Regions from separate parts of the Streptomyces sp. NPDC001985 genome, predicted to be linked through region 2. Evidence: riboswitches for the same ligand, from Rfam matches in the RefSeq annotation. Region 2 holds a riboswitch; the other holds the start of a gene.
What was found. A riboswitch is a leader RNA that binds a small molecule or an ion and turns the genes downstream of it on or off. The one in region 2 is predicted to bind glycine.
Positions count from the first base shown of each region.

Region 1: another riboswitch for glycine. It lies ahead of gcvP (aminomethyl-transferring glycine dehydrogenase); the one in region 2 lies ahead of gcvT (glycine cleavage system aminomethyltransferase GcvT).

Region 1 covers NZ_JBEOYB010000096.1:10,025-15,870, forward strand. The annotation lists gene gcvP (aminomethyl-transferring glycine dehydrogenase) at 1-2,539, opposite strand, end outside; glycine riboswitch at 2,726-2,822, opposite strand; gene ABT122_RS29975 (PRC-barrel domain-containing protein) at 2,937-3,320, shown strand; gene ABT122_RS29980 (DNA polymerase IV) at 3,230-4,834, opposite strand; gene ABT122_RS29985 (MerR family transcriptional regulator) at 4,937-5,530, opposite strand; gene ABT122_RS29990 (bifunctional nuclease family protein) at 5,747-5,846, opposite strand, start outside.
Region 2 covers NZ_JBEOYB010000019.1:38,851-44,696, reverse strand. The annotation lists gene ABT122_RS11230 (ABC transporter permease) at 1-538, opposite strand, end outside; gene ABT122_RS11225 (enhanced serine sensitivity protein SseB C-terminal domain-containing protein) at 1,176-1,985, opposite strand; gene ABT122_RS11220 (enhanced serine sensitivity protein SseB) at 2,063-2,809, opposite strand; gene ABT122_RS11215 (AAA family ATPase) at 3,084-3,770, opposite strand; glycine riboswitch at 3,988-4,084, shown strand; gene gcvT (glycine cleavage system aminomethyltransferase GcvT) at 4,234-5,349, shown strand; gene gcvH (glycine cleavage system protein GcvH) at 5,503-5,846, shown strand, end outside.

The DNA.
Region 1 (5,846 bases), on a different contig from region 2:
TCGGCGCGTGGAAGCCGTAGTCGACCAGCCGCTTGGCGATGTCGTCCACGGTGACTCCGGTGGCCTTCGTCAGCGGGCGCAGATCCACGATGCACTCATGGGCGACCAGACCGGCGGGGCCGGTGTAGAGCACCGGGTAGTGCGGCTCCAGCCGCTTGGCGATGTAGTTGGCGGCCAGCACGGCGACCTGGGTCGCCCGCTTGAGACCCTCGCCGCCCATCAGCCGCACATAGGCCCAGGAGATCGGCAGAATGCCCGCCGAGCCCCACGGCGCGGCCGAGATCGGCCCGACGCCCGTCTCCGGGCCGGCGGTCGGCTGGAGCGGGTGGTTCGGCAGATACGGCGCGAGGTGCGCCCGGACGCCGACCGGCCCGACACCGGGGCCACCGCCGCCGTGCGGGATGCAGAACGTCTTGTGCAGATTCAGGTGCGAGACGTCGCCGCCGAACTTGCCCGGCTTGGCGAGCCCCACCAGCGCGTTGAGATTGGCTCCGTCGACATAGACCTGGCCGCCGGCCTCGTGGACCCGGGCGCAGATGTCGGCGACGTGCTCCTCGAAGACACCGTGCGTCGAGGGGTAGGTGATCATCAGCACGGACAGCTCGTCGCGGTACTGGTCGATCCTGGCGCGCAGGTCGTCGACGTCGACCTCGCCGTCGTCGGCGGTCTTCACCACCACGACCTTCATCCCGGCCATCACGGCGCTGGCGGCGTTGGTGCCGTGCGCGGACGACGGGATCAGGCAGACCGTCCGCTGCTCGTCGCCGTTGGCTCGGTGGTAGGCGCGGACCGCGAGAAGACCGGCGAGTTCACCCTGCGAGCCGGCGTTCGGCTGGATGGAGACCTTGTCGTAGCCGGTGACCTCGGCGAGCCGCTCCTCCAGCTCCCGGATGAGCGTCAGATAGCCGGCCGCCTGGTCGACGGGGACGAAGGGGTGGATCTGCCCGAACTCGGGCCAGGTGACCGGCTCCATCTCGGTGGTCGCGTTCAGCTTCATGGTGCAGGAGCCGAGCGGGATCATGCCGCGGTCCAGGGCGTAGTCCCGGTCCGAGAGGCGGCGCAGATAGCGCAGCATCGCCGTCTCGGAGCGGTGCTGGTGGAAGACCGGGTGGGAGAGATAGTCGTCGGTGCGCAGCAGCGCGGCCGGCAGGGTGTCCTCGGTGGTCCCGTCCAGCGCGTCGATGTCGCCGGTCACGCCGAAGGCGGCCCACACGGCGGTGAGCTGGGCGCGCAGGGTGGTCTCGTCGCAGGCGACGGAGACGTGCGAGTCGTCGACCAGGCGCAGATTGACCCCGCCCTCACGGGCGGCCGCGACCACATCGGCCGCGGTGCCCGGCACCCGTGCGGTCAGGGTGTCGAAGTAGGAGTCGTGGAGGACCTCCACACCGCCGGCGGTCAGGCCCGCGGCGAGCAGGGTGGCGTAGCGGTGGGTGCGCCGGGCGATGGCGCGCAGTCCGTCCGGCCCGTGGTAGACCGCGTACATCCCCGCCATCACGGCGAGCAGCACCTGCGCGGTGCAGATGTTGCTGGTGGCCTTCTCGCGCCGGATGTGCTGCTCACGGGTCTGGAGTGCGAGCCGGTACGCCTTGTTGCCGTCGGCGTCGACGGAGACACCGACGAGCCGGCCGGGCAGGCTGCGGGCGAACTTCTCCCGGACGGCCATGAAACCGGCGTGCGGGCCGCCGAAGCCCATGGGGACGCCGAAGCGCTGAGTGGTGCCGACGGCGATGTCGGCGCCGAGCTCACCGGGCGGGGTGAGGAGGGTGAGGGCCAGCAGATCGGCGGCGACGGTGACGATCGCGCCGAGCGCCCGCGCCTGCTCGATCACCGGCTTGATGTCGCGTACGGCCCCGGAGGCCCCCGGGTACTGGAGCAGGACGCCGAAGACACCGCGCTCGGCGATCTCGGCCGGGATGCCCGCGCTGAGGTCGGCGGTGACGACCTCGACACCGGTGGGCTCCGCGCGGGTCTCGATGACCGCGAGGGTCTGCGGCAGTACGTCGGAGTCGACCAGGAAGATCCCGTTCTTGACCTTTCCGACCCGTCGGGCGAGCGACATCGCCTCGGCGGCGGCGGTGCCCTCGTCGAGGAGGGAGGCTCCGGAGGTGGGCAGCCCGGTCAGCTCGGCGACCATCGTCTGGAAGTTCAGCAGAGCCTCCAGCCGGCCCTGGGAGATCTCCGGCTGGTAGGGCGTGTACGCCGTGTACCAGGACGGGTTCTCCATGACGTTGCGCAGGATGACCGGGGGCGTGAAGGTGCCGTGGTAACCGAGGCCGATCATGGGCGCCAGCACGGTGTTGCGGTCGGCGAGGCCGCGCAGCTCGGCGAGGACCTCGGCCTCGGTGCGGGCGTCCGGGAGGGCCAGCGCCTCCGCGCTCTTGATGACATCGGGGACCGCCGCGGCGGTCAGCTCGTCCAGCGAGCCGTATCCCACCTGCGCCAGCATCTTGGCCTGGGCCGCCGCGTCGGGGCCGATGTGGCGCTGCTCGAACGGGGTGCCCTGCTCCAACTGGGAGAGCGGAATGCGGTTGGCGGTCATGTAGGAGGCCTCCTGGTCTGACACGACCTGCGAGAGGCACCACCGCACGCGGGGTGCCCTGGACGGGCCTCCCCCTCTGTCATCTCAACCTGAGAGCTTCACCGGGCCGCCCGACTGCGACGCCCCGGCTTTCACCGTCGGTGAGAGCGGATGCCGTCCGACGCCCGCCCTGCTTTCCAGAGTGACCTCGTCCGCGCGGTACAGGTGCCTGAGAGATTCCGGGGAGGATTTGCTCCTTCGGCGCCACCGTCGTCCTGCCGGTGGACTCTCCCGCGCGGGGTCAGCAGCCGCTTGCCAGCCTACCAGCGTGACCTTTCAACAATCGCTCAAGTGGCCGACACCTGCGAAGTGCCCTTTTGTATGGATCAAAGAGCAGTTGCGACCATATGGAGGGACCGTGCAGACCGATATCGATCCGCGCAGCCTGATCGGCCGCAAGGCGTTCGACCGCGACGGGGCCAAGATCGGCACCGTGGACGAGGTGTACCTGGACGATGCCACCGGTACACCCGAATGGGCGGCAGTGCGCACCGGGCTCTTCAGCCGGGACGCCTTCGTCCCGCTGGAGCCGAGCACCTTCGTCGACGACACCCTGCGTGTTCCCTATGAGCGCTCGCTGATCAAGGACGCACCGGACTTCGGTGTCGGCCGCCATCTCTCCCCCGAACAGGAGCTCCAGCTCTACCACCACTACGGCCTCGAACTCTCCGTGTCGCCGGAGGTGCCCGTCGCGCCCCCCGACGACCGCTCCTTCGGACAGGTCGCGGGCGACGAGGACTGACCGGCGGCGCCGGCCGGCCCCGCCGGGTTCTCCGGGCTCCCCGGCGGCGCGTCCGGCGGCCCCTCGGGCGGGTTCTCCGGCGGGGCGACCAGGGGCAGCGGATCGGAGGGCTCCAGATCGGGGTCGTCCACCCGGAAGGTCCGCACGCGCCCCGGCGGGGAGAGCGGGTCCTCGAACCGCACGGTGACCCGTCCGACACCGCTGCCCTGCACCCATCCCGCCCCGTGGACCGCGTGACGCACGTCGTTGCCGGCGGACCAGCGCCGCTCGGCGGGCCCGCCGGACGGGCCGGCGGTGCCCCCCGCCGCCACGGGCGCGCTCCGCCCCTCCGCCGGGTCCCCGTCCCGCCCGGCCGGTTCCCGCCGCTCGTCCGGTGCGTCCGGTGCGCCACCCGGGGGCGCCGCCGCGCTGTCCGGGGCGGCGCCCCCGGGGCGCTCACCGGCTGCGGCCTGCGCGAAGAGGTCCTCCTGGGTGTAGTCGGCGAGCCCGGACACCCCGACGCCCAGCAGCCGGACACCGCCCGTGGTGTCCACGGACTCCAGGAGGCGCGCCGCCGCCTCCCGGACGACCGCGGGATCGTCCGTCGGCCCCCGGAGCGTCTCCGAGCGCGTCAGCGTCGAGAAGTCGTACCGCCGGACCTTCAGCACGATCGTCCGCCCCGAGTGCCCGGAGGCCCGCAGCCGCTGGACACAGCGGTCCGCGAGCCGCTCGACCTCGATCCTGATCCGGACCCGGTCGTGCAGATCCACGTCGAAGGTGTCCTCCACCGACACGGATTTGGTGTCCCGCTCGGCGACCACGGGCCGGTCGTCGAAGCCCAGGGCCATCCGGTGCAGCGCGGTGCCGTGCGCCCTGCCGAGCAGCCGCACCAGCTCGTCCTCGCCCGCCTCGGCGACCTCGGCGCAGGTCGTCATGCCCGCGCGCCGCAGATGCTCGCCGGTCGCCGGGCCGACGCCGGGCAGCGTCCGCACGGTCAGCGGCCCCAGCAGCTCACGCTCGGTCCCCGGCTCCATCACCACCAGACCATCCGGTTTCGCCTGCTCGGAGGCGATCTTCGCCAGCATCTTCGAGCCGGCGAGGCCCACTGATCCGGTGAGCCCGGTGACGGTGCGTATATCCGCCCGCAGCCGCTCTCCGGCGGCCCGCGCCGACGGCAGATCCGAGGCCGCGCCGCTCGCCTCCAGATCGACGAAGGCCTCGTCCAGACTGAGCGGCTCCACCAGCGGCGACAGGGAACGCAGCAGCTCCATGACCTGTTCGCTGATGGCGCGGTAGAAGGAGAAGCGCGGCACCAGATACGCCGCGTTCGGCGCGAGCCGCCGGGCCTGGGCCATGGGCATCGCCGAGTGGACCCCGAACCGTCTCGCCTCGTACGAGGCGGTGGCCACGACACCGCGCGGACCGAGCCCGCCGACGATCACGGGCTTTCCGCGCAGACTCGGCTTCGCCGCCTGTTCGGCTGCGGCGTAGAACGCATCCATGTCCAGATGCAGAATCGTCGGCGCGGATCTCACATCTCCGATGCTGCCCTACGCCACTGACAATGCCCGCCGGGCCATTCGCCGTGTCCTTCCGGCCGGGCCGGGAGGAAGGCGGGGCGGGGTCCGCCGAACGGGTCAGACGGCCCGGTTCTGCCGGCGCCTGGCCAGCTCGTCGGCGGGATTGTGGCCGATCAGGGTCTCACCGGTGTCGACCCGCTCACCGTGCAGCTGCGACAGCGCCGTCTCGACATCGCGCCAGACCACGCCGACCGCGATACCGAAGATCCCCTGTCCGCCCTGGAGGAGGCTCACCACCTCGTCGGGCGACGAGCACTCGTAGACGGTCGCGCCGTCGCTCATCAGCGTCATCCGCTCCAGATCGGCGTGGCCGCGCGCCCTGAGGTGCTGCACGGCCGCCCGGATGTTCTGGAGCGCCACCCCGGTGTCCAGGAATCGCTTCACGATCTTCAGGACGACCACATCGCGCAGGCTGTAGAGCCGCTGGGCCCCCGCGCCGCGAGCCGGCCGCACACTCGGCTCGACCAGGCCGGTACGCGCCCAGTAGTCGAGCTGCCGATAGGTGATGCCGGCCGCCGCACACGCGGTCGGCCCTCGATAGCCGACCGTGTCCGCCGACGGGTCGACCGCACTCTCCGGGAGCGGATACGGCCCGCTCTCCCCCAGGGCTCGCCCGAGGGCCCCCACCGCACCGCCGCCGCTGCTTCTCACGCCGACCTCCATCCTTGACCTGCCCACCCGACGGTAGGCAGTCACCAGGGGTGCGTCAACGATCGCCACACTCGGCACGCCGAGTGATAATCACCCTGAGAGTGGTTTCTCGTGCCCCAAAACGGGGAAGACGTGCCCGAATGCGCCCAAGCCGACAGTCTCGGCCTCTCCGGTGACCGCCAGTGGACCGGCGGTCACCTGCTCACCGTACGGCGGTCACTGGCTGTTGGTTCCGAAGTCCTCCGGCGAGATCTGATCGAGGAACTCGCGGAACTTCTCCACCTCGTCCTCCTGCTCATCCGGAATCGCGATACCC
Region 2 (5,846 bases):
CCGAGACCAGCGAGATGATGAAGAGAAGCTGCGGGAAGGCCAGCAGCATGTCCATCACCCGGCTGATGGCGGAGTCGACCCAGCCGCCGAAGTAGCCGGCGATGATCCCGAGGACGGTGCCCAGCACCACGGCCACCACGGCCGCGAGGAAGGCGACCAGCAGCGAGATCCGCGCCCCGTAGACGACCCGGCTGAAGACATCGCGCCCGTTGTTGGGTTCGACGCCCAGCAGGTGCTCGGAGCTGATGCCGCCGTAGGAGCCGATGGGGGTGCCGAAGAGCGGGTCGATCTTGTCCTGGTGGAACTGGTTGGGCGGATGGCCCAGCAGGCTGACGATCAGGGGGGCGAAGACCGCGACGACGACGAGGAGGAGCACGACGACACCGCCGGCGAGCGCGAGCTTGTCCCGCTTGAGGCGGGCCCAGGCGATCTGCCGCAGCGACCGTCCCTCGACCGACGTGCCGGCTGCGGTCGCCGCGGCATCGACGGTCGCGGACTTCTCCGCGTCCACGCTGGTGTCGTGCAATGGTGCCGTCATCGTGGTGGGGACCCCTCTCGGCCGGAGGTATCCGGCCCGTACCCGCCGCTGAAGCGGCTTCTCTCACAACATCGGGTGCACCAAGGCCACTTGATACGAGTACGTACCGGTGCGGCGCTCCGTACACGGGGGGAATCTTCCCTTGCTGCGGGAGTCTTCAATGGTCGTGCGACCAGCCGCCAGCCCCCTCGGTGAATGGTTGCTCAAACGTGATGCGCGTAGAGGGATTCCGTTATCCGGACGGCGCCGTTGGCTGAGCGGGACGCCATCTTCCGTCTACTGATGGGTAGTTGACGGAATCGGAGGGAGGGGACCGACGGAACCGCCCTGGGATTCCATGGTGTTGAGCGGGACCGGGTGGTGAATTCACCGGAGGATGGGGGTGGGTACCGTGGAACGAAGGCGGGGTGGGGTGGGTGGCGTCCGCTGAAACGAGCGAGCCCCGAACGCGTTTGCGTTCGGGGCGGGTTGGGTATCCGGCGGCCCCCGGAGTTCCGCGCGGGTGCCGCGATCGCGGGTGCCCCGGCGGCTGCCGGCCCCCGCGGTGATCACGGTGATTCCGGTGATTCCTGAGTGATCACGTGTGATCGAGGGGCCGGGCGGGGCCGGTGGGGCGGTGGGCCGGAGGGGCGGTGGATCAGCGGGGTGGGATCGGCGGAACGGGCGGGGCCGGCGGGTAGCCGTAGCCGGCGGCGGGGCGGTCGGGGGCGCCGTGCGCCTCCCGGTCGTAGAACGGACGGGCGTGGGCCCGCAGCCACATCGTCACCGGGTCGTACTCGTCCGACATCGCGACCGTCGACACCGGCAGCCCCTCGGGGACCGCCGCGATCGACTGCTGCATCATCGCCCGGGCCGCGTCCACCGATGGCCGGCCGGTGTCGTAGAGATCCAGCCCGATGACGAGATACGGGGCACCCAGCGCGGGCTGCACCCAGGCCCGGCGCAGCGATCTGACGGCCGGGGTGCGGTGGGCGTTCTGCGAGAGCAGGGCGTAGAAGTGCGGGATCTCGATGGCCGGCTCGGAGAGCCGCAGCGGACCGGCGGGCATCCGCTCCAGGCCCGTGGCGATCCGGCGCAGATCCGGCCAGGGGATGCCGACTCCACCGCCGGGAGCGTGCGGATTCAGCCAGATCCCCCAGCGCTCGGGGAAGAGGGTGCGGGCGATGTCGGCGCCCGAGACCCTCTCATGGGCCCGGTTCCAGCCGGAGACGGCCAGCTCCTGCGCGGAGGTGACACAGGGGGCGTACCCGGCGCCGTCGATCTCCATATTGCCGTACTGGGCGTCAGGAGAACCGGGCATACCGTGCCAGAGCAGCATCCAGACCTGGCCGGTGGCCGGGTCGGCGAGCGCCTTGAGCAGTGCCTCGTACGCGTCGTAGCGCCCGGGCGACACCTGGCGCAGCATGTGCTCGACCTGCCCGGCCGCAGCGGTGCCTGACGCGCTCACCCTGGTTCCGCCCCTCTCCGACTCCATGGGAACCAGCTTAATCGGCCGCCTTGACGCCGACTTGACGACCTTCGGGACTACGCGTGATCGCGCTGATAGAAGGGGCGCATCCGCGCCAGCATCCAGTCGGCGACGGGGTCCTGGGCCACATCGAGAAGGATGAGATTGACCGGCCAGGGCGTCTGGACCCGGCCGAGCGCCCGGCCGAGGGCGTCGAGCGCGGGGGTGCCGTCCGGGGAGTCGAGCTGGACGCCGACGAAGAGGGAGGGCGGACCGGCCTCCACGGAGGCGAGGGCGCGGCGCGCGGTGCGGACGGTCCCCGCCTCCTGGAACTCGCCGGCCGCCGCCGCCAGGAAGTCGACCGGCTCCTCCTGCCAGTCCGGCTCGAAGAGCCGCACCCGCCCGCCGGCGGGCGGGCCCTCCGGGTGCCGGCACAGCTCGGCGACGGCGGGCGGGGGCAGCGGGGCGCCGACCGCGCCGCCCGGGTTCACGGCGATGCCGAGCTGCGGGGGCAGGCCCCGGGCAAACTCGCGGGCGGGGGCGACGGTGAAGGACATATGGGGGCCGACGCAGCTCATGAACTGCTGCTCGGAGCTGAAGACGGGGACATAGGCGGCGCCGTCGATCTCCAGGGTGGGGAGGTCGAGGTCGCGGCTCTCCGGGGAGCCGCCGTTGGGGAGGGGGACCCAGAGGGGGCTGCGGCCGAGGACCTCCAGGAGGCGGGGGGTGGCGGAGGGGGTGTCGAGGGAGGCGGTGAGGGCCTCCTCCAGCTCGTTGGCCGGCCAGCCGGCGGTGTGCGGCTGTGCCTGATCCGGAATGGTCATGTCGCTGGCCCTCTCCCCCGGCTGCGCCGGTCGTCCCCACGGCTTTCCCCATGACCCTAATGCCGCCGGGCCCTCCCCTCGAACCCGCCGGGGCACGACATCCAGCCCCTCCGGCGGTGGAGAGCGGGAGTTCGGGGGCCGGCCCCCGACGGAGGCCCGCACCGTGCGGCCACCTGTCGCACAGGGTCCGTCCTCAAACTCCCCAGAGCTGCCTCTGGGAGGCACCCCGGACCGGCTGAGTCCGCTCGGGCACTCCGTGGCACAGGGCGGGCCGCTACGGTGAGGGCTCGAAGGTCAAGTGGGTCAGGGCCGTCGTCGCGTCGCGGTCCAGCAGAACCGCCGACGCGCACCCGGCGGGCAGCCTCCCCGCCTCCGCGTCGGCGATCAGACGCCCCACCCCCCTGCGGTGCCGCGCGAACGCGTACCCGGAGACCCCCCGCCCCCGCTCCCGCTGCCCCTGCCGCGCCACCTGCGGCGGCACATCCAGCAGCACCAGATGGAGTGCCGTCCCCCGGCTCCGGGCCCGCCGGGCCAGCCAGCGCCGCACCCACGCCTGCGTACCGCAGTCGTGCACCACCACACTCTCCCCGGAGCGCAGCGCCCGCCGCAGCCCGGCGTAGTGCGCGATACGGACGAGCGGGCGGTAGACCGCGTACGGCAGAAACCCCGGCGCACGCGCGTCCCACCGGTCCCGCGCGTCCTGCGAATCGATCCCCCGGCCCCGCGCGGCACGCCTGATCAGGGTGGATTTTCCGCTCCCCGGCAGCCCGGACACCACCACCACATCCCCGGCGGCGAACATCAGCCGCCGAGGGCTGCGCCCGGCGCGCCCCCGCAGATCCCGCAGGACCGGGACCGGCGCCCCCAGCCCGCCCCGGAGCCGCCGGGCCGCTACCGGCTGTGGCTGCGCGGGCACGCCCGCGGTCGCGGCGCAGGCACCACCGGAGTGCTGCAACGTCATCACACCCTCCCCCTCGTCAGGTCACCCACACACTTGCCCAAGAAGCGTAAAGAAATGGTAATGGGACACAACTGATTTGCTGTTGAGGCGCGTCCGTGAAGTGGCGCGCCTCCCCCTCGCGCCGTTCCCCGCGCCCGGCGCGGAACGAGCCCCGCCCCACCCCCCATCCGACCCCGATGCGTGCAATGATGTGGCCCCAAACTGCATACCGGCCGCTTGAATCCGCGCGGGAGAGTCCCGGTCACCTCGGTGCCGGGCGCCGAAGGAGCAAGTTCCTCCCTTGAATCTCTCAGGCCCCGTACCGCGTGCGATGAGGCAGATCTGAAAAGCGGGCCGCCGCCGTGCGGCTCCACCCAAGGTGCAAGTCACGACCATCCGTACGCGGGGTCGCGACGAACCTCTCAGGTTCCGATGACAGATGGGGAGGATTGTCCTCGTCCGCCATGCCTTGGGAGCTTTATCCATGAGTAATGCCCCCCGCCACACCGCGCTCGACGCCCTCCATCGCTCACTGGGCGCGACCATGACCGACTTCGCGGGCTGGGACATGCCCCTGCGGTACGGCAGTGAGCGCGACGAGCACCTGGCGGTCCGCACGCGGGCCGGTCTCTTCGACCTCTCCCACATGGGCGAGATCACCGTCACCGGCCCGGGCGCGGCCGCGCTGCTGGACTACGCCCTGGTGGGGAACATCGGCTCGGTGGGCGCCGGCCGCGCCCGCTACACCATGATCTGCCGCGAGGACGGCGGCATCCTGGACGACCTGATCGTCTACCGGCTCGGCGAGACCGAGTACATGGTCGTGGCCAACGCCGGCAACGCCCAGACCGTCCTGGACGCGATCACCGAACGCTCGGCCGGCTTCGACGCCGAGGTGCGCGACGACCGGGACGCCTACGCGCTGATCGCGGTGCAGGGCCCCGAGTCCCCCGGCATCCTGAAGTCGGTCACCGACGCCGATCTGGACGGACTGAAGTACTACGCGGGCCTGCCGGGCACCGTCGCCGGGGTTCCCGCGCTGATCGCCCGTACCGGCTACACCGGCGAGGACGGCTTCGAGCTGTTCGTCGAGCCCCGGTACGCGGAGCGGCTCTGGCAGGCGCTGACCGAGGCCGGCGCCCCCGCCGGACTGGTCCCCTGCGGACTCTCCTGCCGCGACACCCTGCGCCTGGAGGCGGGCATGCCGCTGTACGGGCATGAGCTGACCACCGCGCTCACCCCCTTCGACGCGGGTCTCGGCCGGGTCGTGAAGTTCGAGAAGGAAGGCGACTTCATCGGGCGGAAGGCTCTGACGGCCGCCGCCGAGCGCGCCGCGACCAGCCCGCCGCGCAAGCTGGTCGGGCTGATCGCCCAGGGCCGGCGGGTCCCCCGCGCGGGGTACGGAGTGGTGGCCGGCGGATCGGTGATCGGCGAGGTCACCTCCGGCGCGCCCTCCCCGACGCTGGGGAAGCCGATCGCCATCGCCTATGTGGACGCGGAGCACGCCGGGCCCGGCACCGAGGGCGTCGGGGTCGACATCCGCGGCACACACGAGCCGTACGAGGTCGTCGCGCTGCCCTTCTACAAGCGCGCGAAGTAGCGCCTTCCCCGCTCTTCCCCTCTTTCCCGCGCTTCGGCGGTGGCCCCGGCGTCACGCACCGTGACACGAGGCGGCGCCCGACGTGACCAGCGGCACTCCCCATCACCCCCCGTCCGTTCATCCCCCCTTCCCGCGTACAGGAGAATTCAGGTCATGAGCAACCCCCAGCAGCTGCGCTACAGCAAGGAGCACGAGTGGCTGTCGGACGCCGAGGACGGCGTGTCGACGGTCGGGATCACCGAGTTCGCGGCAGGCGCGCTCGGAGATGTCGTCTTCGCCCAGCTCCCCGAGGTGGGCGACACCGTGACCGCGGGCGAGACCTGCGGTGAGCTGGAGTCGACCAAGTCCGTCAGCGATCTGTACTCGCCCGTGTCCGGTGAGATCACCGAGGCGAACCAGAACGTGGTGGACGACCCCTCGCTGGTGAACAGTGCCCCCTTCGAGGGCGGCTGGCTGTTCAAGGTGCGCGTGAGCGAGGAGCCGAAGGATCTGCTCTC